Regions from separate parts of the Enteractinococcus fodinae genome, predicted to be linked through region 1. Evidence: riboswitches for the same ligand, from Rfam matches in the RefSeq annotation. Region 1 holds a riboswitch; each other region holds the start of a gene.
The links. Region 1 has a riboswitch for S-adenosylmethionine ahead of J2S62_RS10230 (acyl-CoA dehydrogenase family protein). Riboswitches for the same ligand answer to the same signal wherever they lie in the genome.

Region 2: another riboswitch for S-adenosylmethionine. It lies ahead of J2S62_RS02350 (flavin reductase family protein); the one in region 1 lies ahead of J2S62_RS10230 (acyl-CoA dehydrogenase family protein).
Region 3: another riboswitch for S-adenosylmethionine. It lies ahead of J2S62_RS00310 (MetQ/NlpA family ABC transporter substrate-binding protein); the one in region 1 lies ahead of J2S62_RS10230 (acyl-CoA dehydrogenase family protein).
Region 4: another riboswitch for S-adenosylmethionine. It lies ahead of J2S62_RS08690 (O-acetylhomoserine aminocarboxypropyltransferase/cysteine synthase family protein); the one in region 1 lies ahead of J2S62_RS10230 (acyl-CoA dehydrogenase family protein).

What each region holds. Positions count from the first base shown of each region.
Region 1 is NZ_JAVDYJ010000001.1:2,192,250-2,199,445, reverse strand. Features, by position in the region: gene J2S62_RS10245 (hypothetical protein) at 1-141, opposite strand, end outside; gene J2S62_RS10240 (MFS transporter) at 227-1,465, shown strand; gene J2S62_RS10235 (queuosine precursor transporter) at 1,574-2,275, shown strand; SAM riboswitch class IV at 2,338-2,453, shown strand; gene J2S62_RS10230 (acyl-CoA dehydrogenase family protein) at 2,503-3,744, shown strand; gene tgt (tRNA guanosine(34) transglycosylase Tgt) at 3,939-5,201, opposite strand; gene J2S62_RS10220 (NAD(P)/FAD-dependent oxidoreductase) at 5,233-6,339, opposite strand; gene J2S62_RS10215 (non-heme iron oxygenase ferredoxin subunit) at 6,332-6,658, opposite strand; gene J2S62_RS10210 (DUF4916 domain-containing protein) at 6,678-7,196, opposite strand, start outside.
Region 2 is NZ_JAVDYJ010000001.1:511,381-518,576, forward strand. Features, by position in the region: gene J2S62_RS02330 (MFS transporter) at 1-688, shown strand, start outside; gene J2S62_RS02335 (hypothetical protein) at 689-1,798, opposite strand; gene J2S62_RS02340 (cold-shock protein) at 1,795-2,010, opposite strand; gene J2S62_RS02345 (RNA-binding S4 domain-containing protein) at 2,301-2,669, opposite strand; gene J2S62_RS02350 (flavin reductase family protein) at 2,676-3,209, opposite strand; SAM riboswitch class IV at 3,248-3,370, opposite strand; gene hisD (histidinol dehydrogenase) at 3,425-4,732, opposite strand; gene J2S62_RS02360 (mechanosensitive ion channel family protein) at 4,791-6,401, shown strand; gene J2S62_RS02365 (O-acetyl-ADP-ribose deacetylase) at 6,398-6,913, opposite strand; gene J2S62_RS02370 (universal stress protein) at 6,917-7,196, opposite strand, start outside.
Region 3 is NZ_JAVDYJ010000001.1:65,395-72,590, reverse strand. Features, by position in the region: gene J2S62_RS00335 (hypothetical protein) at 1-358, opposite strand, end outside; gene J2S62_RS00330 (cytochrome b/b6 domain-containing protein) at 525-2,342, opposite strand; gene J2S62_RS00325 (electron transfer flavoprotein subunit alpha/FixB family protein) at 2,348-3,295, opposite strand; gene J2S62_RS00320 (electron transfer flavoprotein subunit beta/FixA family protein) at 3,309-4,106, opposite strand; gene J2S62_RS00315 (TetR/AcrR family transcriptional regulator) at 4,215-4,799, shown strand; SAM riboswitch class I at 5,058-5,147, shown strand; gene J2S62_RS00310 (MetQ/NlpA family ABC transporter substrate-binding protein) at 5,367-6,263, shown strand; gene J2S62_RS00305 (globin domain-containing protein) at 6,500-7,196, shown strand, end outside.
Region 4 is NZ_JAVDYJ010000001.1:1,865,723-1,872,918, reverse strand. Features, by position in the region: gene cutA (divalent-cation tolerance protein CutA) at 1-95, shown strand, start outside; gene J2S62_RS08705 (VOC family protein) at 277-1,110, shown strand; gene J2S62_RS08700 (VOC family protein) at 1,240-1,890, opposite strand; gene J2S62_RS08695 (baeRF3 domain-containing protein) at 2,125-3,219, opposite strand; SAM riboswitch class IV at 3,364-3,475, shown strand; gene J2S62_RS08690 (O-acetylhomoserine aminocarboxypropyltransferase/cysteine synthase family protein) at 3,550-4,887, shown strand; gene metX (homoserine O-acetyltransferase MetX) at 4,902-6,032, shown strand; gene J2S62_RS08680 (alpha/beta hydrolase) at 6,037-6,663, shown strand; gene J2S62_RS08675 (NAD(P)-dependent alcohol dehydrogenase) at 6,737-7,196, opposite strand, start outside.

The DNA.
Region 1 (7,196 bases):
CACGAGGCCGGCCATCACGATATTGGGCACCAGCCACGCCAACAAGAACCCATAGATCGACATCGACAAGCGAGCTCTCGGTTCGGAACTTTTCCGGCGTTTAGGCGCCGAATCATATTTCTCTGGAACGGGTGTGGTCACGATGTGCCTTTATCGAAGGGGAAGCAACGGTACTCAATCTGCCATTGTAGTGGTTATTCTGACGCCCCGAGTAGGCTGTGTGGTTATGGCAACAACTGGATCGGGGACACGGGCGTGGACCGTGGTGGTCATCACGGGCATTCTTGCGGCCATGCATATCTGGAAGCTACCGGCTGCGCTGGACTATATCCGGGCTGATCTGGGCATCAACCTCGTGGCCGCCGGCGCACTGGTCGGGGTCGTCCAAATAGCCGGTGGGCTCGGTGGATTAGCCGCTTCGGTGGTAGCTGAACGGCTCGGCACCAAAAACACCCTATTGGTGGGGATGGGCTGTGCCGGTCTTGCCTCCTTGATCGGTGCGTTTGCCCCGAATACCGGGTGGTTGATGACCACCCGTGCCATCGAAGGCATCGGTTTTATTCTCATTACGGTCGTCGCCCCGGGCATGGTGCGCGCACTTGCGCCGCCCGAAAAAGTCAACGGCGCGATGGGGTGGTGGGGTGCGTTTCAAGGTGTGGCGCTCTTTTTGGGTGTTGGCATATCGGCCGTGCTGCTCAACGCGACCCCGGTCTCGTGGAACATGTGGTGGCTGATGATGGGTGTCGGAACCTTAGCGTTCATGCCGGTGGTCGCCGCACGGGTACCGGCCGACCCACCGGGAGTGGTGCATCTGAAAGCTATCGCCCGGCTGATCGGCGCTTCGATCAAGACTCCGTTGCCCTGGGCGTTGGGACTGATATTTTCCTCCTACACTTTGCAGTGGGGTGCGGTGCTGAGTTTCTTGCCCACCATCTTCTCGGCCGCAGACATCGAAACGGGTCTGGATGTTGCCATCGTGGTGGGGCTGGCAACCGCTGTGGTCGGTGGCCTCAACGGCCTAGCGAACATTTTGACCGGCGTCCTGTTGCAGCGTGGCCACCCGCCACGTCGATTACTTCTCATCGGGCTGGGCACGATGGCGATCATGTCCACGCTGGTCTTTGCCCCCGACTGGTCGCAGGTTCCCGGGACCGTGTCCTGGGCGCTGCTGGCCGCCGGCATCTTCTCGTTTGCCGGAGCCTTGGTCCCCACGACCGTCACTCGGCAGGCCGTCGATATCGCCCCTCCTGGCGGCTCGGCCTCAGCCGTCATCGGGTTGATTACTCAGATGTTCAATCTGGCAAACTTCATCGGGCCCATTATTCTGTCAGCCATCGCCGCGGCGGCTGGCACCTGGCAGATGTCGTGGGCGATGACCGTGACCGCCTCGGCCATCGGGATCCTGACCACGCTGGTGTTTGTGCCGCGCGGGGTGGACCCATTCAAAAGCTACGGCAAGGTTTGATTACAATATCTTCTGGACTTCAATGAACGCCAGCTGGGGCAGCAGCTGTGAACGGGGTCGTAGAGGCCGTGACACCGTCGCGATACAACGTTTTGCAAAGGACGCTTCGTGACCGAAAACCCGCATGTAACCAGTGAGACGAGCCGGGGGAACTTTGCCCCGGTGGGTTCCCATATCTATCCGGTGCTGTTTGCCATCATGGCCGTGGTCTTCATCCTGTCGAATATCGGCGGCGCCAAAGGGGTGCAATTCGGGCCAATCCTCACCGATGGCGGGTTCTTCCTGTTCCCGGTGGCCTACATCGTCGGTGACATTATCTCCGAAGTCTACGGTTTCAAAGCCTCCCGACGGGTCATCTTCACGACCTTCTTGATCTCGGCATTCGCCTCGTTGACCTACTGGATCATCATCATCTTGCCGCCGGCAGAGTTCTACGACGGCCAAGAGGCACTGGCCAGAACCTTGGGCCCCGTACCGCTGATTGTGTTGGCGTCCCTGGTGGGCTTTGCAGCCGGACAGCTGACCAACGCTTGGATCATGGTCGCGATGAAGCGCCGCAGTGGAGAACGATACCTGTTTGGACGCATCGCGGTCTCAACCCTGGTCGGAGAACTGCTGGACACCATCGCGTTCTCAGCGATCGCCGCCACCGTCATCGGCATTGAAACCCTCGGCCAGTACGTGATGTTTGTGCTGGTCGGATGGATATGGAAAACCGCCGTCGAACTGATACTCGCCCCAGTCACCATGTGGACCATCGGCAAGATCAAGACGGCCGAACCGCACTATGGCAGCGTCGCCGAAGCCTAAATGACGCAGTGTTGCACGACACCTTGGCGGGTTATCGAAAACCTGGTTAGATAGTGCAACAGAATCACGAGTGCTGACCATAAACGCCCTGGCAGGTCAGTCAGCAACCCTCTCGCCGTAGCGGGGTGCTCCAGGTGATGATTCGGCTAAGTTCAATCGTTCTTAGCAAGTATGGCGCCGTGCGCGAGTGATCTGCCGACGCCACGAAATCTTTTGAGGAGTCTGGCATGACGCAGACCTTTGTACCCGTTCCTGACACTGCCGATAACACCATCGTTGCCCAGCTGTGGGAGCAACTACAGCCGGTATTCGACGACATCGCAGCCACCGCACCGGCCCGGGATGCCGCCGGTGGCATCGACAAGACCCCGATCGAGCAACTCCGCGACGCTGGCTTTACCCGGCTGCGTGTCCCCACCGAGTATGGTGGCTACGGGCTGTCGTTACCGCAGGCCTATGAGTTTTTCGTCGCGCTCGCCGCGGCTGATTCGAATCTTGCCCAGGCGTTGCGAGCGCACTGGGGATTTGTCGAAGATGTGTTATCCCGCACCGCAGATCAAGCTGACTTCCAAGATCGTTGGCTGACCCGGTTTGGCCATGGTGCGATTGCCGGGAATGCCATTACCGAACGCGGCAATACGCACGGACAAAACGGCACGCGGCTTAGTCGTATCAACAGCAAGTGGAAGCTCAATGGGACCAAGTTCTACTCCACTGGCACGGGGTATGCCGACTGGATTATGGTCGCTGCAACCGGCGACGATGAAGAACCCGTTTCCGTCACCGTCCCCGCCAACGCGCCCGGGGTTGAAATTATTGATGACTGGGACGGGTTCGGTCAGCGACTCACAGCATCCGGCACCACGATCTTCACCAATGTGGTCGTCGACGAAGCAGAGATCTTCCCGCCCGGGCACGGTCTCGATTCCGGTGAGCGCACCGCCTTTGGTCAAGCGACCTGGCAGACGGTGCATTTGGCAACGCTGGTGGGCATCGCCAAAGGCGTCCTGCGTGATGGGGTGGCATACGTCCAGTCGCGAACTCGGACCTTTAGCCACGGTGCCGCCGACACGGTCCAGGCCGACCCGCAAGTTCTGCAACTCATAGGAGAACTCAGCTCGCAGGTTGCCGGAGTCGAAACCATTTTCCGGGCCATCCCACCGGTGTTAGCTAAACATTTTGCAGCCGATGCCCGCGGGGAACAACTGCCCGAACCTGAGGTCGATGCGCTGTATACGCAGGTGTATCAGGCCCAGCAGGTCATCGCGCCGATTGTGCTCGAGATCGCGACCAAGATTTTTGAAGTAGGTGGAGCGTCTGCGGTGTCACAGTCGCGGGCCTTCGACCGGCATTGGCGCAACGCTCGGGTGCTGGCTAGCCACAACCCGTTGATCTACCGGGCCCGGATCCTTGGCGACTACCTGGTCAACGGGGTCGCTCCGGAGCGGAAATATACGGTGGGAAGTTAACTCGTGGCCTGAGGCGCTTGAAGCGGCAGTTGCCACCCCCATACCCACGAATGGATTTCGTGCCCAGGAACCCGGGGTTCTGATGTCCCATTGATGTGTCTCATTGAGACCAACGTCATCAGCGAGTCGCGCCAGACGTCAGCTCATCGAAACCTTCATCTCACGCAGTGGGTCCGCGCGGTGCCCATCGCAGATCAGGTCGTCGCTTTCGCGTAATACCGTCCCAGCATCTGATCTTTGAACTCGTGGAAGTCCCCGTCGATGATCGATTGGCGGATGGTATCGACCAGTCGGACGGTGAAGCGCAGGTTGTGAATCGACATCAGCGTCCCGGCGAGGATTTCGTCACCCTTGATGAGGTGCCGGATGTAGGCCTTCGAATAGTTCGCACACGTGTAGCAATCGCAGCCGTCTTGCAGCGGTGACAGATCGGAAGCGAATTCGGCGCGCGGCAGGTTAATGCGTCCGTAGTCGGTATAGAACGCACCGGTGCGACCGACACGGGTGGGGGAGACTGCATCGAACGTATCGGCGCCGGCTTCGATCGCGGCAAAGAGGTCATCCGGTTCCGAGATGCCCAGCAGGTGACGCGGTTTGTCTTCGGGGAGTTCCTCGGCACACCAGCCCACGATGGTGCCGAGGTTTTCTTTCTCGAACGCCCCACCGAGTCCATACCCGTCAAAGCCTGCTTCGACACCGTCAAAGTCAGTGCGCATCTCGCGTAGGTCGCGGCAGGCTTTACGTCGTAAGTCTTCATATTGGGCGCCCTGAATGACGCCGTAGAGTGCTTGATACGGGCGGTCGGAGCGCTCTTCGGTGAGCCGCGCGTGCGCGTCGAGACTGCGCTGGGCCCACTTGCGGGTGCGTTCCAATGACTCGACCTGGTAGCCACGGGAGTTATGCAGCGTGGTCAGCTCGTCGAATGCCATCATCACATCGGCGCCGATCTGGTGCTGGATCCGCATCGAAATTTCCGGGGTGAACCGGTGACGGTCACCGTTGATGTGGGAAGTGAACCAGACGCCGTCGTCGTCGACGTTGGCTAATCGTTCCTTGCCGGGTGCGACAGCGTCATCGGACCCGACTTTGTCCTGGGCTTCGGGTCCGGTCATATCGATGACTTTTTTGAACCCCGAGCCCAGCGACATGACCTGGAAACCGCCCGAGTCGGTGAAGGTGGGGCCGTCCCAGTTCATGAATTTGCCCAGCCCGCCGTGTAGATCCAGCAGCTCGGGCCCCGGCTGCAGGTACAGATGGTATGCGTTGGACAGGACCGCTTGGGCGCCGAGATCTTTGACCACCTCGGGGAGGACCGCTTTGACGGTGGCTTTAGTGCCGACCGGAATATATGCCGGAGTTTGGATGTCACCGTGCGGAGTGTGAATGGTGCCGGTGCGGCCGTGGGCGCCGTCAAGACGCGTGCCAAGGGTGAAAGAAAAATCGCTGGGTTCTGCCATGGACGCTAGTCTAGTCGGCCCGCCGTGCTGGTTAGCGCGTGAGGCGCCGAATGGGGATATCGGTATCGGCTAATTGAGCCGGGTCCACACTGATACCCCGGGTGATCATACGGGTCGCGGCACGAATGACCATGTGATCGTCGATCGCAGCAGCCCCGATGACCTGATCCCCGTCCACCACAAAAATGGCATGCTCCCCGCGGTGCACTAAGTGTTCGTGGGCATGCGGCACGACGCGACCGACCGCTTGCACGTCGTGGCCGAACTGATCCGACCAGACCCACTGCGGGGTTGGCGCCTCCGGTTTAGTACCCATGATGGTGTGGACGACGCGGGCTGCTGAGGCGCGTCCGTGATCCCAATGGTCCTGTCGGGGTTGGCCCTGGATCCGGCATACATCCCCGATCGCATAAATGCCCTCAACCTCGGTGCGGTAGTGCTCGTCAACCACGATCCCATCGTCGATGGTCACCCCGGAGCCAAGTGCTACGTCAACGGCCGGGTCAATGCCGACGGCGGCGACGACGAAATCGAAACGGGTGAGGTCTTCGTCGATGGTCAAACGCCGGGGGACGACCACGACCTCTTCGGTCATGGTCTGGTACAGGGTCTCGGCTAGCTCCCCGAAGACTTCAACGGCCGGGACCTGCGGGGTAAACACCGTGACGTCAGCGCCCAAGGCTTTGGCGGACGTGGCCAGTTCTGGAGCTAAGAGCCCACCCCCGGCAATCGCGATCTTGGTCCCGGGACGCAGAGCCGCGCGCAAATGCTTGGCGTCGGCGAGATTGCGCAACGTGTAGACCGGTTTATCGAGCTCAAGTGTTTTCGGTACGGCCCCGGTGGCAATCACAATGTGGTCCGCCTCGAAGCGCTGCGTGCGGGTTTGCACGAAACCCTGGCCGAGCTCCACGGCCGTATCTTGTACCCAGGTCACCGCATGTTCGGCGAACCATTCGGGCGGTGCTAGTGCCAGATCGACATCGTCGTCAATGAGGTACTCGGTGGACAGCGGCGGCCGGTCCAGTGCGGTGTGGTGCGGGTCGATGATAGTGATCTTACCGGTGTAGCCGGCCTCGCGCAGGCCAGCGGCGACCGAGAACCCGGCAACCGAACCGCCAATAATCAGGGTGTTAGGCATCGAATTGTGGCGTGAGCAGTACGCGTCCGTCCACGATTTCTACCGTGTGGGTCGGTGCGTCCTCGGTGGCCGGCAGATTCAGCACTTTTCCGTTGGCCAAACAGAACGCCGAGGCGTGTTTCGGGCACTCGACGGCGCCGTCTTCAACCCAGCCTTCTGATAGCGAGTAGTTGCCGTGCGTGCAGCGATCATTGAGTGCGTAGATGCCGTCATCGGTGCGAAACACCGCGATCGGTTCGCCACCGGTCACATCGTGGCCAATATAGACGCCCTCTTCGAGAGGGAAATCTTCTGTAGCGCCAATATCAATACGTGTCATTGTTACCTCCTGTGCCAGCTTAGAGACCCCAGTTGGCCCAAGCCATCGCTTGGGTCACAAGTTTGCCGCGGCCGCCTTCAAACTCTGACTGGATCTTGGCAGACAGGGCTTCGTCTGGGGTAACCCAGGCTACCTGGAGCGCATCCTGACGGGGTTGGGTGTCGCCACGGACCGGGACCACGTAGCACAGTGCCACGGCGTGTTGCCGGTCGTCGGTCAGCCCGGAACTTGAAGCATACGGGAAGTATTCTGCCACCGTAAAGGGTGTCAGACTGATCGGCAGTTGCGGCATCGCCAACGGCCCCAGGTCCTTTTCCAGGTGGGTCATCAGTGTGTCCCGGATGGACCGCATATAGCGGACGCGCCCGGACACAAAAGAATACCGGAAGTGGCCCGATTCATCCGCCCGATAGAGCAGTCCCACTTCCACAACACGGCCGTAATCATCAAGCCGGACGGGGAGTGCTTCAACGTAGACCATCGGCAACCGCTCGCGCGCCGTTGCCAGTTCAGTTTCAGAGAGCCACCCGGGATCCGG
Region 2 (7,196 bases), 1.7 Mb from region 1:
GTATACGCTGCGTGCTACCCACCCACCGGCACCGACCACGCAGACCCAAGACCTTGTCGTTGTCGAGGCCGGCGCGAAACCCTCGGTGCGTAACATCTTGAAACTGCCGGGGATAACGTCCCACATGTTTGCAGCGCTCGCGTTACTCGCGATTCTTGATATCTTGGTGGCGTTTATGCCGCTGGTCGGGGAGGCCTATGGTGTCTCTCCGATGGTCATCGGGGCGCTGTTGGCTATCCGAGGTGCCACATCGGTACTCTCGCGGATCTTTATTCGGCCGTTGTCCGCCAGGTACGCGCGCAATAATCTGCTTTTGGTAGCACTGTTGGTGTCGGCTGCCGCCATTGCTGTTGTGCCCGGGGTCGTGGGGTGGGGCGTTCCGGGCATGGTTGCGGCTTTTATTTTTATGGCCGTGGGCGGTTTCACGTTGGGTGTTGGACAGCCGATTACGATGACCCTGATATCGCAGGGTGTGCCGCGATCGTGGCGCAGTCCAGCGTTAGCCCTGCGATTGGTGGGTAACAGGGTGGGACAAGTAGTGTTGCCGCTGGCCGCGAGCCTGGTTGCGGGACCGGTGGGTCCTGCCGGTGGGATATGGTTTGCCTGCGCGATTCTTGGAATCTCTGGGGCAGAACGACTGTTGAATAAGCGCACCGGACCGGAACCCAATGCTGCCCAGGAGAACTGACTAGTGGTTGCGTCTATAGCGATTCAAGGCCCACCAGAGCACAGCTCCGATGCCGACGGCGCTTGTCAGTCCACCCAGTAGCCACCAGGAACGCTGACCTGAGTCGCGTTCTTGTGGCGCAGCACTTTCAACCTGGCTCCCGGTTGGTGTTCGGTCGGCATGGCCGGGGGACGACAATTGGGCTTTGATCGCATCGAGTTCGTCCTCAGAAATAGGCGGGAGCGTCTCAAGTTCGGAAGCTTGTTCATCTGCATCGCGGGGACCGGGCATGACCAGCGGTGAACCCCGATGCGATTGCATACCGAATATCTCGGGCAGTAAGTACCGCGGGCTTTCGGCGAGCGGGCGAATTTCACGAGGGCCCCGCCGTTCGGTGTCAGCGGCACTGAGGTCTTCTGACGGTGTCGTTGTGGCCGTTGGTGATGGGGACGGTGTCGATGCTGGTGGTGGAGCATAGGGCGTGGGCGGTGCGCTCGCGATCGGCGGTTGCGGGGTGGTGGGGGTGCTCGGCGTCATCGCCGGTGCACTGGGCGGTGTCGGAGAGGCCATATTGGGTGAAGGTGACCGTGACGGCGTCGGTTGCGGCGTGGTAGAAGGCGGCTCCGGTGGGACAGTTGGTGACGGAGAAGCTGTTTCATCGGGGGACTCTTCATCGGAGGACTCCGGAGAAGCTCCGTCGTTAGTCGGCTGTTCAGTGGTCTCCGATTCAGGCTCCTCCGGGATACCCGGAATAGCTACCTCGCAATATGTCCTTTGTCTGTTTTGTTCATCCCAGCCTTCGACGAGGACGAGAAGGTCCGTCTCGGAGCGAGGCACCACAATCGAGGTCTGGTCTATCCTGTCGAAATCCACGTGCTCATCGTCATCCTCGATGACTGCAAGATCTTCCAGTGTCTCCAGGTGTTCAGATTCGATCGTGACGGCGTCATCGGTTGTGTCGATGATATCGCAAGACATCTGGCCGCCCGGAGTCTCTTCTGCAGAAGGCTCCTCGGTCACCACGGATGAAGATGGGTCAGGAGACTCCGCCGTCGCGTACGCTGCACTGGCGGGCCCGAAGGCAAACAGGCCGATGGCCGCTAAGAAGCCCGCTCCAATGGCGAGCCTCATGACGCCGTAGAAACTTTCTGGGCGATCGGTCCGCGGTCGCTTGCGGCGATGACGTAGTGCACCTGCTGGCCTTCTTCAAGTCGACGGAAGCCGGTTTGGTCAATGCCGGTGTGGTGGACGAAAACATCCCCCGATGCGTCATCGGGGGTAATGAAGCCGTATCCTTTTTCGATATTGAACCATTTAACGGTGCCGGTCTGCCGATCAGACATGGATAAATTCTCATTTCTGGTAATCAGGTATCAACACGGGCCGACGTGCATTTTCTACCAGACCACAGGCTAGTGGATCACGGGCTTATTGGGAAACTCATTGGGCATACTTATAGATCAACGCAAGATTCACAACGTGAGATTTCGTCATGAAAAATCCCGCCGCCTGATGAAAGGGGTTCATCTGGCGGCGGGATTACAACATCACTCGCACCTTGAAGAGGTACCTCTAGTGTAATAAAGGTTATTTTAAACTATCCGAACGCCAGCTGTGAACTTCCTGGATGCTTTTATTGACTGTTGTATCCGCGCAACCGGTCGAGCTGTCGGCGTTCCTTCTTCGTCGGTCGACCCGTCCCGCGTTCACGCTTGGGGACGGCGACCAGGTGCCGTGGGATCGGTGCGGGGGAGTGGTCGATGTAGTGCTTGATGGCCACCGGGTATCCCACGCGTTTCTCCAACAGGCCGGTGACTTCGATGATCCGTTCGCGGCCGGGCTGGCGGAAGGTGATCGTCTGGCCAACCCGGAGTTTATGGGATGGTTTGACGGGTTCCCCGTCGACTTTGATTTTGCCGCCTTTGACCGCAGTACTCGCCGCTGAGCGGGTTTTGAACAGCCGCACAGCGTGGAGCCAGATATCGACGCGAACTGCATCCATGGCAGGTTAGTGGTCCCGAATATTGCGGAATTGTGATTTATGGAAGACCAGCGGTTCGTGAATGTCCGTGAAGTCCGCCAGGTTATGGACTTCTAAGAGGGCCACGATGTGGTCACCGGCGGGAAACTCACCGTACACCGAGGTTTCCAACCACAGCGCTGACTCTTCAACGAAGATTGCGTCGTCGTTGGTAGCGGTGTGCAGCCCGGCGAACCGGTCCGAGCCCTTGGCGGCCATTTGACGGGCGATCAGTCCCTGACCTTCACCAAGAATCGATACACCGATGCGGCGAGTCTCGCGCAGTAGCGGCCAGGTGGCCGAAGTGTTCTGCACGGCCACAGAGACCAGCGGTGGATCCAAGGAGACACCGACGGTGAATGAGGAAGCAACCATGCCCTGCGGGTTACCGTGCGCATCATATGAGGCGAGCGCCGCCACACCCGAGGGGAATTGCCCAAAGGCACTGCGTAGGGACAGCGGTGAAATGTCGTCGGTGAGCTTGGTGGTCTGCAGGTTACGGGCTTGCAAAGTTGAGGTCACAATCTTGCCTTCGAAGGTTGGCGCTCGAGGGCGCTCGAACGCTGTACTTGCCAGACACGGGGTCTTCCGTGCGGCCGAATCATCACCTGGGGCACCCCACTACAACGTGGGAGGGTTGCCGTCTTACAGCCAGGGCTAAATAGTCGTAAGAGCTCGTGATTCTGCAGATAAGACTAACCTATTTTGCATACGGGGCAAAGTAGAGATTGTCACATTTATTCAAACCGGTAGCGGATGGCTTCGGCGTGGGCGTGTAAGCCTTCTGATTGCGCCAGTCTCTGAATTCCGGGCGCCAACGGTTCCAGACCGGCCTTGTCGTAGCGGATGCGTTGCTGGAGGCGTAAGAACGAGACGGTGTTGAGGCCAGAAGAAAACCGAGCGGTCCCCGAGGTGGGCAGGACGTGGTTGGATCCGGCGGAGTAATCTCCCAGCGGAACCGGCGCATATGGACCCAAAAATACTGCACCGGCGTGCGTAATCTGCTCGAGTACCGCTTCGTTGTCTTTGGTTTGGATTTCTAAGTGTTCGGTGGCGATCGCATTGGTCACGTCGATGGCTTCTTCCAGGGTGCTCACGACCAGTGCGCCCGACTGTTGGCCGGTCAGGGCCTCCCGAATCTGGTCTTCCAACACGGCTCCGGGCACTTGCTGTTCTATCTGTGCCACGACGGCTTCGGCGAAGTCCATTGAGGTGGTGACCAAGACGGATGCGGCCAGCGGATCGTGCTCGGATTGCGAGATCAAGTCGGCCGCAACCCAGGCCGGGTTGGCGGTCTCATCGGCCAACACCAGGATTTCGGAGGGGCCTGCCACCGCGTCGATGCCGACCTTGCCAAAGAACGCCTGTTTGGCCGCGGCCACATACACATTGCCCGGGCCGGTAATCAGGTCCACGGGCTCACACACGGTTGCTCCGGAAGCGTCGCTGACACCCAACGCGAGCATCGCGATGGCTTGGGCCCCGCCGGTGGCATAGACCTCTTCGACACCCAGCAGTTTGCACGCCGCCAGGATGGTCGGGTGGGGGAGACCGTTGAAGTCGGCCTGCGGTGGCGAGGTGATGGCGATGCCGGGGACGCCGGCGGCCTGGGCGGGAACCACGTTCATGATGACCGACGACGGGTAGACGGCTCGTCCGCCGGGAACATACAGACCCACGCGCTGGATGGGAACCCAGTGATTCTCCACGGTGGCGCCATCAGCCAGCGGTACCACGGTGTCCGGGGGCAGCTGTGCGGCGTGGACTGCCCGTGCCCGGGCGATGGATTCTTCTAGCGCATCGCGAACATCAGCCTCGAGTTTCTCGAGGGCTTGCGTCATGGCATGCTCGGGGACGCGCAGGTTGTCAGGCCGTACCCCATCGAACTGTTCGGTGAAGTCTAAGACTGCTTCCGCGCCACGGGCTTTGACCTGATCAATGATGGGTTCCACGACGGCCGACGCATCAGAAATCTCGAGTTTGGCGCGCGGCATCACGGTTGCAGGATCAAAGGTGGTGGGGCGCAAATCGGTGATGTGAAGCATGCCTGTTAGTGTATCGGTTTTCAGGATTAGTTCAGATCGCGCTGAGAGGATGGTGCCTATGTTGCGTCACGAAACCGAAGAGGCCCCGGCTGACCCGTCCGAGGGGCCGTCAATGCCCAATGTTGAAGAAGCAGTTCCCGAGGATGTTCAAAACTCGGCATTAGAAAATATTGATTCGCTGGGCCCCATATTTGGTGCCAGCTTGAACATCGCTATTGGGGCGCTGGCGGGGTTCGCGTTGACGGCCGTGGTCGCCCTGGCCGCAGGCTTCGTGCTCCGCCGACGCAAACGCATGCGCTCGCATCTGAAGATTTTGTTGACGCCTGCATTTACCGCCATGGTGTTTCTTGGTGCTCGGGTCGGGTTAGAACTCTCCGGTCGGGATCTTCGACTCTATGACCTCTTAGCGTTCTTACTGTTGATCGGAACTGCCTCAGGGTTCGCCTGGTTAGCGCTTCGGGTCGTCAATGTTATTGAGCGCCGCGTGGAGCTGCAATATGACGAGGTCACCGCCGCCGATCGGCGTGGCCGCCGGATCAAAACCCAGATGCAACTTATCAAGCGGGTGCTCCATACGGCCATCATTGTGGTGGCCGTGGCAGCCATTCTGTTGGCGATTCCGCAGGTTCGGGCGTTGGGGGCCGGGCTGTTAGCCTCGGCTGGTTTGGTATCCGTCGTGGCAGCACTGGCTGTTCAAACCACCTTGACCAACGTCTTTGCTGGCATGCAGTTGGCGTTTACCGACGCGATCCGAGTCGGAGACGTCGTCGTGATGGATGACTACTACGGCACCATTGAAGACATCACAATGTCGTATGTGGTGTTGAAAATCTGGGACGGTCGCCGGATTATCTACCCATCGTCGTATTTCACAACCACACCGTTTGAAAACTACACCCGCACCGGCACTGAAATTTCCGCCGGGATCGATTTCCATGTCGACTGGCGGGTGCCCGTCGACGCGCTGCGTTCCCGGTTGCGCGCGCTGCTGGAGTCGACGGACCTTTGGGACGGACGCGATATGTCTGTGCAGGTGCTGGACATCGCCGGTGATCGGGCCACGTTGCGCGCCGCGGTGTCTGCCCGCAACGCGGGAGATCTATGGGATTTACAGTGCCTGGTCCGGGAAGACTTTATCCGATTCATCTCTGAACAGCACCCAGAGGCCATGAACATCATGCGCATTGAGCAGACGCCTCCGCAGCGGCTTGAGTCTCAGACTGAGCCCAAGTCCGAGCAGACATCGGAGATAAAGCTCAAGCGCAGCAGAAAATCCTGGGATATGAACTCAGCCCCGCAGATCGATAAAGAGAAGGTGCGTTCTTGGCAGCACACCGAGCCCCCGGTCGAAATTGGGGTCTTTCCGACCGTGCCACGCAAAAACGCCGACGGGCTGGTAAAAACCGACCCGGATACCTCGCCGGTGCCCCTGACCCAACCCTCAGAGGATGGCTCAATGTACACCGGTTCGGTAGCGGCCATTGAACGTGGCGCAGATATGGCAGGCCCCGGTGAGGATGCTTATCGTAGTCGTGCGCAACGCACCGACGAAACTGAACTCGAAGAGCACACCCAGGACACCGCCCACGAGGAGAAGCATCCAGACGAGCGCCCAGTAGATGAGCGCTCTGTGGACGATCGCCCAGACGATGAAGAGAAGCCTCGCTAGTCCGCGAGCTGGGCGTCGTAGCGGGCCTTCATCTCTTCGGAGAACGGGACAAATATAACCCGTTCAACCGCAACCTGATCGGCCATCGAACGGACGGTCTCTACGGCTACTGCAACGGCATCGTCGTGGGGCCAACCGTACACACCGGCTGAAATCGTCGGGAAAGCTACGGATTTGGCGCCGAGCTCATCGGCGACTTCCAGGCTGCGTCGATACGCACTGATCAGTTGATCTCGCCGGTCAATGGTTTTGGCATACACCGGTCCAACAGTATGGATGACCCAACGGGCCGGGAGTTTTCCCGCAGTGGTCGCCACCGCATCTCCGGTAGCGAGCCCGTCGGGCACGGTGGTGGCTCGCAATTGCTTGGTGGCAGCTAAAATGTCTGGCCCGCCGGCCGAATGAATAGCACCGTCGACGCCGCCACCGCCGAGTAAAGATCGGTTGGCGGCGTTGACGATTGCATCGACCTCGACTTTGGTGATGTCACCTTGTTGTACCACGATCTCCACGGGTTACTCCTTGGCGTTAGATTCTACTGAGGTTTCTGGGACTTTGACCGAGACCACCGGTACGGGCAGCTCCCGGAGTAATTCATCGGCGACGGATCCCATCACGAACTTTGAGAATCCGGACCGTCTGGCCGCACCGATGACCACCATGTAGGGATCCAGTTCGGCCACCACATCTTTAAACTCATCGGTTGTGGACCGACCCCGGGAGTATTGTCGAAGCTCAGACGGGACCGAAAACTTCTCTAGATACTGTTCCAGCTGTTCGGCTTCGGCCCGAGTC
Region 3 (7,196 bases), 2.1 Mb from region 1:
ACTGTTCTTGACCAATAAACGGGTCGGTGAAGGCTTCGCTATAGCTGCCGAACTCAACGCTCACGGTAGCCTCATCTGGGCCGATATGGGCTTTGAGTAGGGACATGGCAGTGTCTTGTGGATAATAGGACTGTGCCAAGTCTTCGGGGGTGCACTCCATGCTCGGATCGAGGTGCGTGATCGCTTGGGCATAGTCTTGGTCGATGACCGCTTGGACATATGCCTGGACGGTGGCTTCGGGGGAATCATCGGGCCAGTCGGGTGCCATATCCCGGGAGGCGAAAATCGCAGCGAGGATAGCCACGATCACTACGAATCCGGTGATGATGGCAAGCACAAGGTTCGGCGCCGTCTTCATAAGCTTAGTATCCGCCTATCACCCCGGGTTTACAAGGCCATAAATTGTGCACATTAAAGCAGCGCACCCCGCCGCGATCTGGTGGATCGGGGCGGGGTGCGTGGTGCAGTTCGCAAGGCTCCGTGGGCGATGAAATCCTTTAGGACTTCGTGAGCGCCCGCGTTACTTATCTTGTTGACACCGTTCCGGTTTTTTCGGCGATCGGGGAGATGAAGATCGGCTTGATCAGCCAGGCCACCCCCACGGTCACGGCCACCGACAGTGCGAACACGGCGATGCCCCACCAGTCGCTAGCATCCCGGGCGGTGAACATAATGTTCATGTTGTGCAAGACCCCGGTGGTAAATACCAGGAACAGGTGGACGATGATGAACAGAATGAAATAGATCATCGTGAAGAAGTGAATCTTCCGAGCCACCGGCAAGGTGAACACTTTGTTGATGCCTTCGGCCTTCTGCGGCCACCACGTCGATAACCGCAGCCCCGTGAGCACCGCGATGGGGGCGGCGATGAACACCGTGATGAAATACGTCATGATCTGCAACGCGTTGTAATACACCCACGAGTTCTCGGCCGGCCAGTCCAACGATAGATACTGGAGGCCAGCTGAGACGATGTTGGGGAAGATGTCCCAGTTGGTCGGCACAATGCGCATCCAGTGCCCGGTGGCGAACACCATAATGTAGAAGATCAGCCCGTTGACCACCCACAACACGTTGAAGCTTTGGTGGATCCACTGCTGGATCGAGACCTTCTGCGGGGAGTTCTTCTTATTGGGTGAGAAAAATCCACCATCGTTGGGTGTCCAGTACGCTTCGGGGCGTTCCTGATTCCGAATCAAGAGTCCGGAGCGGATGACCATGACAATGATGAAGAAGTTAAAGAAGTGCTGCCAGCCCACCCAGGCCGGGATGCCGGGCTCAACCCCATCGGGATGGGTCGGGGTCCCGTCGTAGGTCGCGATGAACTCAGAGACGGGCTCTAGTCCGCGCACCCACTGGGCGATCAGGACCAGCCCGGCGGCGACCACGGCCACACCCAACAAGGTCAACACGACCTTGGTGACCTTCGACATTTCCTTCTTCGGTGGCTTCTGCGCGGACGCACCAGCAGGTGCGGCCTCGGTCTTGGCTGCGGGTTTCGCCGGTTCGGGCGTCACTACCTCTGGGGTCTTTACCGCCGGCTCAGCAGCAGGTGCCGACTCCTGGCTGGCCGCTGGGGCGCCCATTCGACGTCGCGGAGCAGCCGGTGCGGTCTCGGCGACCGGTGCCGGGGTCGGCTCTTCGGCCGCCGAAGCAGGGTCAGGCTGTGGAGCAATCGCCTCGGCGGTATCCGGGTGGCCCACCTTCAGCGGTTCCCACCCATCCATGCGTCGCCGTGGTAAGTCCTCGGTCACCGGTGCTGGAGCGACCGGTACCGCCTGCGCAGCAGCCGGGGTGGCCTGCTCAGTAACAGCTGGTGTTTCGGCAGCAGCCGCAGTTTGGGCTGCCGCCGCGGGTGCTGCGGTTGGGGCCGCAGCAGCTGGTGCACCATCACGAGCCACCGACAACGGCTGCCAACCAGCCATCCGCCGCCGCGGCACGTTGGGATCCTGAATCGGACCCGACGCAACCGGTTCAGCAGCAGGTTGCTCTGCCGCATCAGCGGGTTGGGCAACCGATTCCGCAGCTGGGGCGGGTGCCGACGCTTGCGGTGCAGCGGCTGGCGCAACCGGACCTGCCGTATTGGCTACGGTCAGTGGCTGCCAACCGGCCATGCGGCGGCGCGGCACGTTGGGGTCTTGTGGCGGCCCGTCAGCAACCGGAGCCGCTTGAGCAGCGGCTGCAGCCGACTGCTCAGCGGCCGGTGTGTGCTCTGGCTGAGGTGCCGGTGTTTGTGCAGGCTCTGGGGCCGCTTGGGGTGCAGCTGGTGCTGGGGCAGCGGTGGGCGCGTCGGGGTTTTCGACGGCCAACGGCTGCCATCCGACCATTCGACGTTTAGACATAAATATCAGCTTCGACGGGCTTGGATTTCATCAACAACTTTTGGCACGACCTCGAAGAGGTCACCCACCACACCGAAGTCAGCCACATCGAAAATTGGGGCGTCTTCGTCCTTGTTGATGGCAATAATGGTCTTGGCGGTCTGCATACCAGCCAAGTGCTGGATCGCACCGGAAATTCCTACCGCAATGTAGAGATCCGGGGAAACCGAAACACCGGTTTGTCCAACCTGTAAGTTGTGCGGCACGTAACCGGAGTCGACAGCAGCACGGGAGGCACCGATGGCGGCATTGAATTGATCAGCCAGGTCCTCGACGAGTTTGAAGTTCTCTTCGGAACCTAGACCGCGACCACCCGAGACGACGACTGAGGCAGCGGTCAGGGCTGGGCGGTCCGAAGCGGCCTCAACCTCTTCGGCCGACACGATGGTGGCACCTGGGCCGGTCTGAACCTCAACATCGGAGTTCACCACGGTAGGTTCAGCAACAGCTGCGGCGCGGGTATCGATCGTGCCGGGACGCAGGGTGGCGATCATCAGCCCACCTTCGACGGTGGATTCGGTGTTGTAGTCGCCACCGAAAATCGAGTGGGTGACGACGGTTTCTTGGCCGTCAGCATCCCAGTACAACCCGGTGGCATCAGCGGCGACCGCGCCCTTGGCTGCGATGGCAATACGACCGGCAAAGGAGGCATTGACCGGGCCATGTGCCATGAGCAGCAGTGACGCGCCGTAATGTTTTACAGCAGCTACACCGGCGGCGACGTCGGCGGTACCGAACTGATCCTCTGGACCGGTGTGTACAAAGATTTCGGTGGCCCCGGCCTGTCCCAGCGCTGCGATGGTCTCGGCATCGGGAGTCGAGGTGACCACGGCGACGGGGTCGCCAACGATTGAGGCGGCACCCAGTACTTCAGCGGGTTCTGCATTCGTTACTAAAGCAAGTACTTTCGTCACGTAGGAAAGCTCCTTAGATCAAGTGCCGTTGGGCAAGGAAGTCGACAAGTTCAGTGGCAGCGGTATCGCCCGAGACCTTCTGGCCGGCCTCTTTCGGCGGGCGTTCTGCGGCAGAAACCATCACGTTACGCACATACGCGGCATCTGGCCCGGCCGAAATACCGAGATCAGCAAGTGAGGTTACGGCGATTTCTTTCTTCTTGGCCTCACGGATGGCTTTGAAGTTTGGCAGTTTTGGCTCGCCGGCCTTTTCGGTCAGCGATACGACCGCTGGAGTCGTCGCCGACAGCGTGATTTTTTCGGTTTCGGTGTTGGTCACACCGGTGATCGTCCCGTCGGCAATCTCGATCGAGTCCGCGCCCACGATGTGTGGACGGCCCAAGATTTCAGCGATCATCGCTGGGACCATGGCGCCGCGACCATCGGTGGATTCGGCACCGGACAAAATAATGTCGGCGTCTTTGGCCGCTTCGGCCAATACGCGGGCGGTCTGGACCATATCCGACCCTGCCAGCGCGTCATCGACCACGTGAACGGCACGATCTGCTGCCAGTGCTAGCACCTTCCGGATGGCTTTATCCGCGTCAGCAGGACCCATGGTCACCGCCACGACCTCGGTCGCAGTCCCGTCTTTTTTCAGATCGGCCGCGACAGCACAGACCCGTTCGTCGATTTCATCGACCACATTTTCGGATGCTTCCCGAGCCAACAGGCCGGTATCCAACGCGATCTGGCGTTTCTCATAGGTGTCAGGCACCTGCTTCACTAGCACTACGACTTTCATGTCCACCTCAACAGTGATGACGTTCACTCAGACTATATTTTTGTACAATATACCGTACAATCTAGATGCCCCATAGAACCCGAAGGTTACGGAAGCTGTGACCTCAAACACCATACCGTAAAAAGGTAGCGTCCCATGCCGACAGCCGATCTTAACGCCGATTTGACCGCCAAGGCCCGCATTCGTCAGGTGGCCCTGGAGCTTTTTGCGCTCAACGGAGCCGACGCCACCTCAATGCGCGCCATCTCGTCACGCGCTGGCGTCACCGTGGGGCTGATTACGCATCATTTTGGCACCAAAGCTGGGCTGATTCAGGCCGTGGAGGATGATTTACTTAACGGCATTCAGAAAGCGATCGAATATAAAGAAACCGACGCTACCGTGGACGGGGTCGTCAAGAAACTCGATCAGCGGCTGATGGATCATATCGACGCGAACCCGCTGGTAGCCGCCTATCTGCGGCGCATGATGCTCATCGAGGGCAATGGAGAGGGTTCCGACATTACCGAGCGGTTCACCCGCATGGCATTACGGCAGATTAAAGATCTGCGTCGACACGGGATCGCTTCGACGGCCCGCGAAGCAGAAGACCAGGTCATGCAAGTCATGCTGGTCCAACTCGGCCAGGTACTGATGCAACCCTTCGTCGATCAAATCGCCGGCTATTTGCAGCGCGACCCAGAGCAATATCGATTGAGCCTGCGCAAGACTAAACACTGAGGGTGGTTCGTGGTCTCCTGCCGCGTCGGCATAAATATTCACCTGACGCAACACTACTTAACACTGCTAACTAGGTATTTCGTCGAGCTCAATAGCTTGGCCTCTGACCCTACAACGTTGCAATGACGGGGTTTCTTATGTCGGCCGACATGTTGTGAGTAGCCGCTGACCTGGGTCACAGCCAGCCCTAAGACCCGACTGAGACGTTTCCCCATCCCCTTCGATGTAGAGTGACTCTCGATCCGTGAACACGGATCATTACCATCCAGAGCGACTGAGAGATCTGGCTCAACGACGTCGCAGCAACCTCCCCTAGGGGTCCGGTGCTACCGCCAGCAACGATGGAGCCTTTTTGTGATCGCATTTTCTGTTTCTTCCATGTTTGTCGCGCCGACGTTTACCTGGGAACAGCACACCTCGTATTGCGGATCGTCCTAGATACCCAGACGCGGCGACAAGGTGAACACGATCTGTCGCATCACTGCCGAAGCGCACCTCATCCTTATGGAACTTCACCGCCGCCCGGCGAGTATGTTCCTTCGACTCGATCCATAGAGAGATGAATTCATGACTGTCCCACATCGCACACCTTCGAAACTGCTATTTGGAGCCGTGAGTGCTGCCGGAATCCTTGCCCTAAGTTCTTGCGGATTAGCTAATGATGATGATCAGACCATTTCGATGATCCTCACGGAGTCTGGCCCGTTCCAGGAACCAACGAACATAGCCTCCGACATCCTGGAAGCGGAAGGCTGGACCTTAGAGCCCACCTACGTCACCGATATAGTCCAGCCGAATCAAGTGGTTTCCAACGGTGAGTATGATGTCAACTACTTCCAGCATTTGGCATATCTGCGACAGTTCAATGACGATTACGATCTAGATGTCGAGCCACTACTCGCAGTATTTCAAGCCCCCGCAGGTATCTACTCCGAGCGACACGATACCGTGGAAGAGCTACCACACGGCGCGCAAATTGCTCTCCCCGTAGATCGCGCGAACAACGGGCGAGGACTTCTGCTATTGCACGAAGCTGGCCTCTTGGAAGTGGATACCTCTCAGGACGTCACCCAGATTTCTCAAGAAGACATTATCGATAACCCGAACGAATATGATTTCGTCGAAGTAGACCAGCAATCCCTGGCACAAATCCTTCCTGATGTGGACGCAGGCTTTTCATTCACCAGGCTTATCGCAGAAGCAGATCTCGAGGTAGAGGCTACTGAACCATTGCTGATCGAAGAAGATGCAGAAGCTCAAATACCTTATACCGTGGTGATTGCCGCAGCGTCTGACTTTGCCGAGAATGAGCCTGAAAAATACGAAGCTCTACGGGCGGCCTACCAGTCAGAAGAGGTGCAGGAGTGGTTTGAAGGATACATCGGCGGCCTCAAAAAAACCGCATTCGATCTCGACATATCGGAACTCTGGGAAGATTTTCAAGCCACTGAGGAAGCCTCCTAAGGCTCCCTCGATACCAATCACCGGCTGCCTGCAGCGCGATCCAACACAAACTCGAGTGGGTCGTCCACGCATGAATGTTAACAACCTGTTTCTCAGTGCCTCTGACCTGACGACAGGGTTTGCTCCTGCGGGATTAAACACGGTGGAAACCGCTGCAGCGTACCTCTCAGCTGGCCGACAATGGCTCTACCTGCACCTCCGCGCCGCGGAGCATTGTCGAAGGAGCTGAAGCCATCATGAAACTGTCACCAGAATCTGAAGCCGTGGTGAAAGAAACCGCCGGTGTAGTCGCCGAGATCGCCGATGAAGCGACCGCGTTGTTTTATCGCGATATGTTTGCCGCCCACCCGGAACTGCTCAATGTTTTCAACCAAGCCAACCAGGCGATCGGCGAGCAACCCAAAGCATTAGCGGCCTCCGTCGTCGCCTTCGCGGTCCATCTCATCGACCCGGATGCCCCCGACTTCACCCCGGTCATGCAACGGATCGCCCACAAACACGTCTCACTGGGGATTACTGCCTCGCAGTATCTGATCGTCGGGCGGTATCTACTGGGCGCGGTTGCCAAAGTCCTCGGCGATGCCGCGACTCCAGAAATTGCAGCCGCCTGGGATGAAGTGTACTGGCTGTTTGCCACCGCCCTGATCGCTGAAGAAGCCAAGCTCTATGCCCAGGCCGGCACTGATCCTGAAGAACCCTACCGTCCGTACCGGGTGGTCGAACGGTTTGAAGAATCCGATGAGATCTTTTCGCTGCTGTTGGCCCCGCTGGACGGTCAGGTGCCCAGTCACTACACGGGCCAGTATGTGTCGATCGCCGTGGATCTGCCCGACGGGTATCGCCAGCCCCGCCAGTACACCATCTCCTCGGGTCCGCGCGGCGATTCACTGCGGGTGACCATCAAACGAGTGCGCGGCGTCGATGGCGCACCGG
Region 4 (7,196 bases), 330 kb from region 1:
AGCATTCATATGATGAGCCCGAAGTCGTGGTTATACCGATTCTTGATGGGAGTCCCGGGTATCTGCAGTGGATGCGCGACAGCGTGACCAATTGATGCCCCCTGAAATGCACTTGCCCTCAAAATATGACTTTCTGCGGAAAGTAATCTACACTGGAGGTAGTTGCTTCAAATTTTAACGGCAGACGGTGTTTGCTGTAAGACTGAATCGAGAGGAATCCGAGTGACTCAACAGATAGATCCCATCGAAAACGCCCGACTTGCAGACGATACTGAAATGGGTGCGGTGACCCTCAAGGTTGCGGACCTGGACAACATGATCAAGTACTACACCCACGCGCTTCCGCTGCAAGTAATTGATCAGCAAGGTTCTTCCGCGATCATTGGTCGGGGCAACCGGCCACTTGTGATCCTGGAACACGCTCCAGAACTCCAGCACGCTTCCCGACGTGCAGCCGGTCTATTCCACACGGCAATCCTTTTTGAAACCGAAACGGCCCTGGCTGCTGCTCTCTATACAGCAGCTCAATATGCCCCCAACTCCTTTACTGGTAGTGCCGATCACTTAGTGAGTAAAGCCTTTTACTTCAATGATCCAGAAGGCAATGGTATTGAGCTCTATTGGGACCGTGACCGCAGTGAATGGAGCTGGGTGCACGGTCAAGTGGAGATGGATAACCTGTTATTAGATCCCAACCAGTATCTCCGTGACTACTTAACCGAAGATGCGATCCAGAACCCCGTGATCGGGGGAGCAGAGATTGGTCACGTCCACCTACAAGTGGGTGACCTGGCTGGAGCTCGGAAATTCTATGTCGATTGGTTGGGCTTTGATGCGACAAAAGCGAACTTTCCGGGTGCCTTATTCGTCAGTGCCGGCGGGTATCACCATCACATGGCGATGAACATCTGGAATAGCCAAGGAGCCGGCCGCCGTGACAACACCCTCGGCTTAGGTCAAGTCGATATCGTGTTACCTAGCAAGGATGCCCTCGGTGAAGTGACCGAACGCGTCAAACACTACGGCGTACAAGTCGCTGATGACGGCCGAACCGTCCGTTTCGAAGATCCCTGGGCCAATGAACTCCGGATCCAAGCCGCCGATGCTTAAGTTCACGCTGTGAGCCACGCTCTAGAGGCGTGAGCTGAGGCTCCAGAGACAGAGAAAAACGGTCATTGGGTTGGGCAATGTGTTGTCCTCCCAATGACCGTTTTCTTTCCCCCGGGATTCTTGGTAAGCCTAGACCGTTACGAGACCCTTTGGTGTTGAGAAGGTGACTTCTGCGATACCCGGTGTGCCGGACGGGGAGATGTACTTGATGTTCAGATCTTCGACCATCTCATCGGAATCGGCCAATCCCAGCCAATCTCGCACACGCGGCCGATTGCCTGCGATGGTGATCGACTCGATCGCGGCCTCAGCGGGCTCTGCCTGCGAAGGGTGCAGATCTTCGGTCCCCTCGTTCCACCGCAGAATATAGGGCACCTGCGGGTCGGCGATGAGGCCCTTAATACCGATCTGTTGCCACTCTAAAGTGCGACCATCTGGGAAGGTCCGAGCACCGGGCACGGCGCGACGGTCGAGGCGTTCTTCAAACGGTGCCATGTCGTCTACGGAAACGACCCAGCCCATCCAACCGCCGCCCATATTCGAACGAGCTCGAACGGCCTGCCCGAAGGGCGCCTTTTCGGCTGCTGGGTGTTCCAGCACCTCAACGATCTCAAAGTATTGTCGGTTTTTCATCGGGAAAAAGAGGTTGCGCGTCCCGAAACGCGGGTGTACCCCACCGTTGACCCAATCGACGCCGAGAAGCTCGGCCATCCTATCGGCGGTGGCATGGAGTCCTTCCGGACCTACAGCATAAGAAACATGATCCAAGCGCATGTTCATCAGCATGTCACGAAAGCGCCGTTGAAATTGAAATGTGTCACATTATGCTGTTTTGTGGCATGCCCGTCCGGCAGTATTTCTGCCTGTCACAAGGGACTTTAGAAAAAACTTTGCCGCTGCGCTGTATTACTAGAATCCGGCGCCATTCGTTGCGTTGGGGGATGGGACAGGGTACGCAAAACCCCTCGAAAAACGTCGAAACATTTCTCGAGGGGTATTTGGTGCGTGGGGTTTCTAGTAGCGCATGAGCGCCGCAACGTTTTCAACACGACCATCGGAGATGATGACGATATCTCCGGAATTGAGTTTGGTGTGCAAGATCGCCGTGTTCACGTCCCCGGTGCCGTCCGAGGCGTTCAGCGACGGGTTAATAAATAACGTGTCCACACGACCAGCAACTGCCGCCTCGCGGATAAGATCTGGCTGTGTTTCACCCAGACCGGTGCCGGAAACATCTGCGAAACGCTCGTATGCTGCGTCATCATTGGCAGCAAAGTGCGGGCGCACCACGTCCCAACCGGCTTGCTGCAATTCGCGGTTCGTTGAAACGTCTGGATTACCTGAGATGAAATCTTCGGCAACCACCGGGTAGGACGATGCAGCTTTAACCGATGCAACGTTTTCGGCAACGCCAGCTAGGACCATCGGCTGGGAGCGAGCCCTGCCGAGGAGATCTCCAAGAGATGAGCCGACTTCTTGTAAAAATCGTTCAATTTCGACTTCTTGGTTGTCAGCTGCCCCACCGTGGCCGTGGAAGACGGGGCCCGCACCGCCAAGTGAGCGGTTTTGCAGCTGAGATTGACGATCGTCAGTGTCGACGACGTCTTCAAGTGATTCCGGAACGATGTCTTGCAGATCGAGCTGGACCACCGAGTCTTTAGTGGCATCAAGGACGCGTACTTTCTTGCGTGAGATCGCCAGAATATAGTACGCGTGGGATTTGGTGAGGGCTTCAGAAATCGGGCGCAGCACGAAGTGTTCTGCGACATGGGTGTATTCGGACACGGGAACGCCGAGCCGATAGATGAGGTTCAGGCCTTTGGCAGCGAAAAGGGCAAGTGATTCACCCTGCTGACGTAAGAACGGCGCATCAGTGGCGATGGCATCAAAGGAAGCCAACATATCTTTGGCGTCTGATTCGGGGACCCCAGCATTGACGAGTTTCCGTCGTGCTTCCTTGACCAGTGACTTAACACGGGTGGCGGTATCTTGGGGTTGATGTTGTGGTGGAGCGGTCGGCAGAAATATAGTGACCTTTGGCCCGGTGGCTGCGGCCATGGCTTTCAGGTCATCAGCGGTGATCTGATCAAAGTATCCGAGTTGTTCCATACGACAACAATACAACTTGTCATCTCGATTTTGGAGCGTTGATCAGTCCGAATTATTGCGTACATCATAAATTCAGCCCACGGTGTGGATAACCGGTCTCAGAAGTCGCCATTTTGATTGATTTCTGGCATAGTAGTGGGTGTTGGTCACGAGTGTCAGTAAATATGCCCCGGCTTACTGACCGGCAACCCTCCACCGCGGTGGGGTGCCCCGGGTGAGGACCAGGTCTCATGACAAATTGAGACAAGCGCGGGTCTTCGCGCACGTCATTAGCTGCGCGGCAGACGGGCGTTGAGAAGACCCCTTGAAGGTATGAAGGAGTCTTTCCACTTGGCACAACGCGACATCACTGATCAGTCCACTTGGGGTATCTCGACCCGTCAGATCCACTCTGGAATGGATGTGGATTCTGAGTACGGCTCGACACAGCTGCCCATCTACCAGACGACCAGCTTCAATTTTCCTGATACTGCCACTGCCGCCGGCCGTTTCGGACTCTCCGAGCTGGGACCGATTTATTCCCGCATCACAAACCCCACAACCGATGCGGTCGAAAATAAGATAGCCGCCTTGGAAGGTGGCGTTGGTGCGGTGCTGCTGTCCTCAGGACAATCAGCCACGACGCTGAGCATCCTGAACGTGGCTGGTAGCGGTGACTCGGTTGCGGTCTCGGCCTCGCTGTATGGCGGGACGCAAAACTTGTTCAAACACACGCTGCCACGGTTGGGTATTGAAACGATCTTCGTCGAAGATCCGCACAACCTCGACGAGTGGCGCCAAGCGATCAAACCCAACACCAAAGCACTCTTTTCAGAAGTCTTAGGCAACCCTAAGGCCGATGTGCTCGCCCTTCCAGCGGTGGCCGATATCGCACATGAAGCCGGTATCCCGCTGATCGTGGACTCGACCTTAACTCCGCCAACGCTCATCCGTCCGTTTGAACACGGAGCCGATGTAGTCATCCACTCCACCACCAAATACCTCAGCGGTCACGCCAACGGTCTGGGTGGGGTCATCGTGGACTCCGGCAATTTCGACTGGACAGCCAATCCTGAAAAATTCCCATGGTTTAACGAACCCGATGAGTCTTATCACGGCTTGGTGTTCGGAACCGATTTTGGCCCCAACGGCCCACTGGGGGCAAACCTGTCCTACATCTTGCGCATCCGCACCCAGCTGTTGCGTGACATGGGGAATTCAGCCTCACCGTTTAGTGCGTATTTGATCAACCTAGGGCTCGAAACGCTTTCGCTGCGCATGGAACGCCACATAGCAAATGCACAGCGAGTTGCTGAATGGCTCGAGGCGCACCCGCAGGTCGAAAGCGTGCAATACTCCGGGCTGAAATCTTCCCCCTGGTACGACCGGGCGCAGCAGCTCTTGCCCAACGGTACCTCCGGAATAGTGGCCTTCAATATCGTCGGTGGCGCGACCGCAGGACAGAAATTTGCTGAATCGCTGACGTTGCACAAACTGGTCGCGAACCTCGGAGATGTGCGGTCACTTGTTGTTCATCCGGCTACCACGACCCACAGTCAGCTTTCTGAAGCTGAGCAGCTAGCAGCCGGTGTCAACCCGAGCCTGGTCCGTCTCTCGGTAGGCATCGAAGACATCACAGACATTCTCGACGATCTGCAGTCCGGCTTTGATGCCGTTGCCACGAACTAACAAGGAGTGAGGTCATGTCATTGGATCTAGAATCAGTGACCGACCCGGCGACATACGTAGGCCAGTCAGCGCTCACCACAGTCGCGATTGGCGAATTACATTTTGAGACCGGCGGGTACCTGCCAAATGTTGAGCTTGCCTATGAAACCTGGGGGACCCTCAACAAGACAAAAACCAATGCCATCCTGATCCAGCATGCCCTCACCGGTGACAGCCATGTAGCGTCTTCGCAACTGGCGCCCGAAGCGGGCTGGTGGGAATACCTGGTTGGGCCCGGCAAGCCCATCGATACCAATAAATGGTTTGTCATTGCGACCAATATGGTCGGCGGGTGCTACGGGTCAACCGGCCCTTCATCGTTAGATGAGCACAACCGGCCCTACGGGTCACGGTTCCCGTTCGTTACGATCCGGGATGCTGTAAACGCCGAAGCCAAGCTTGCCGACATCCTTGGGATTGAACGCTTCCACGCGGTGCTGGGAGGGTCCATGGGTGGTGGGCGTGCTCTGGAGTGGGCCGCAATGTATCCGGATCGTGTTTCGGGTGTTGGAGTCATCGCCTGCGGCGGGCAATCCACCGCCGAACAGATCGCGTTTGCACAAGCACAAGTCGAAGCCATTCGGCTAGATCCAAACTTCAAGGGCGGAGACTACTACGGCGGACCGGCACCAATTCAAGGCCTGGGGATTGCGCGTCGAATCGCCCACATTAACTATCGTTCCGAGCCGGAACTCAACGTGCGCTTCGGTCGCAAGTTTCAAGGTAATGAGAACCCGCTGGGCTCCCCGGTTGCAGCCCGGCAGGGTCGCTACCAAGTTGAGTCCTACCTGAACTACAAGGCTCAGGACTTGGCCGGTCGGTTCGACGCGAACTCCTACATCGCCCTGACGGAAGCGCTCATGTCGCACGATGTCGGGCGTGGCCGTGGGGGACAGGCTGCAGCGGTGGCCAAGATCAGCGCAACACCGTTCATCGCCGCGGTCAATTCCGATAGGCTGTACTTCCCAGAACAAAGTTACCAACTGGCAGCTGACTTCGGTCCGCACACTCCGGTGCACCTGATCGACTCGCCCATCGGACATGATGGCTTTCTCACCGACCTGCACCAAGTGGCCGACGAGATGATCAAGACGTTAGGACTTTAACCGCATGCATGTTCGCTGGTCACACGACGAACCGCGCCCAGATACAGACCTCGTAGTCTTTCTGCACGGCTTCGGTGCCGATGAAAACGACCTGTTTCCTCTGGGCAACTACTTCGATGATCGCTTCACCATCGCCAGCGTTCAAGCGCCCAAGCAGCTGCCACCGCATTTCGGGGGCTACTGCTGGTTCCCGATCTCGACCGAGCTTGAAGCAAATGCCGAAGAAGTCCGGACCGCCATCGTGCAATTAGACGAGTGGGTCCAGTCGGTCGCTGACCAGTACCGCAGTGTGTCCTTGCTGGGCTTTTCCCAGGGCATGGCGATGGCCACCTCGCTGATGCGGATGCGCCCCGGATTCTACCCAACCGTGATCGGCCTGTCGGGTTTCGTGATCGAAGCCGCCGAGCTCGATGACCTATTTGACGACGAAGCGTTCGCAACCTCCAACCAGTTGATGTTTTGGGGATACGACCCGGAAGATCCCATTGTCGCAGCCGATCGGATTGCACAAACTGCCAACTGGTTGCGTCCGCGAGTAAACCTGGTCGAAAAAACGTACCAGGGAATTGGTCACGGCATCCACCCGCAAGAAATCAATGATTTCCTGGGCTTTCTGAAGGTGCACGTCTAGACCACCTTCGACAGCCCCTCGGGCCGAGGCTTCAGACTGGGTAGCCCTCCACCCCGGCTCAAGCAGTGCAGGACTAGCCGTGAGGCGTGACCACGGCGCGACCCGACACCTTCCCATCTACGAGATCTTGATAAGCGTCTAAGGCTTTGTCCATGGGATACTTGGTCACTTTCGGTGCGATCTTGCCAGCCCGGAACAGGTCCGCGACTTCATGTAAGTCCTCGATAGTGCCCCAGTAACTGTTGGTCAGTTCCACCTCATAGGGCGTGGTATAAAACGTCCACTCATAGGGCTGCCCCGCGATACCTAACACCGTGAGTCGACCCTGTACCGCCATGGATTGCATCGCGGCGTTAATCGTGGGGGAGACACCCACGAAATCAAACGCGGCATCGACACCCTTGCCACCGGTCAGCTCACGGATTTTTGCGGCCTGATCGTCGCCACCCGGCACCGTGACGGCACCAAGCTGTTCAGCTTCGGCCATCGCATCCTCTTTCATGTCCGTGGCGATAATCGTCGCCCCCGTCAGA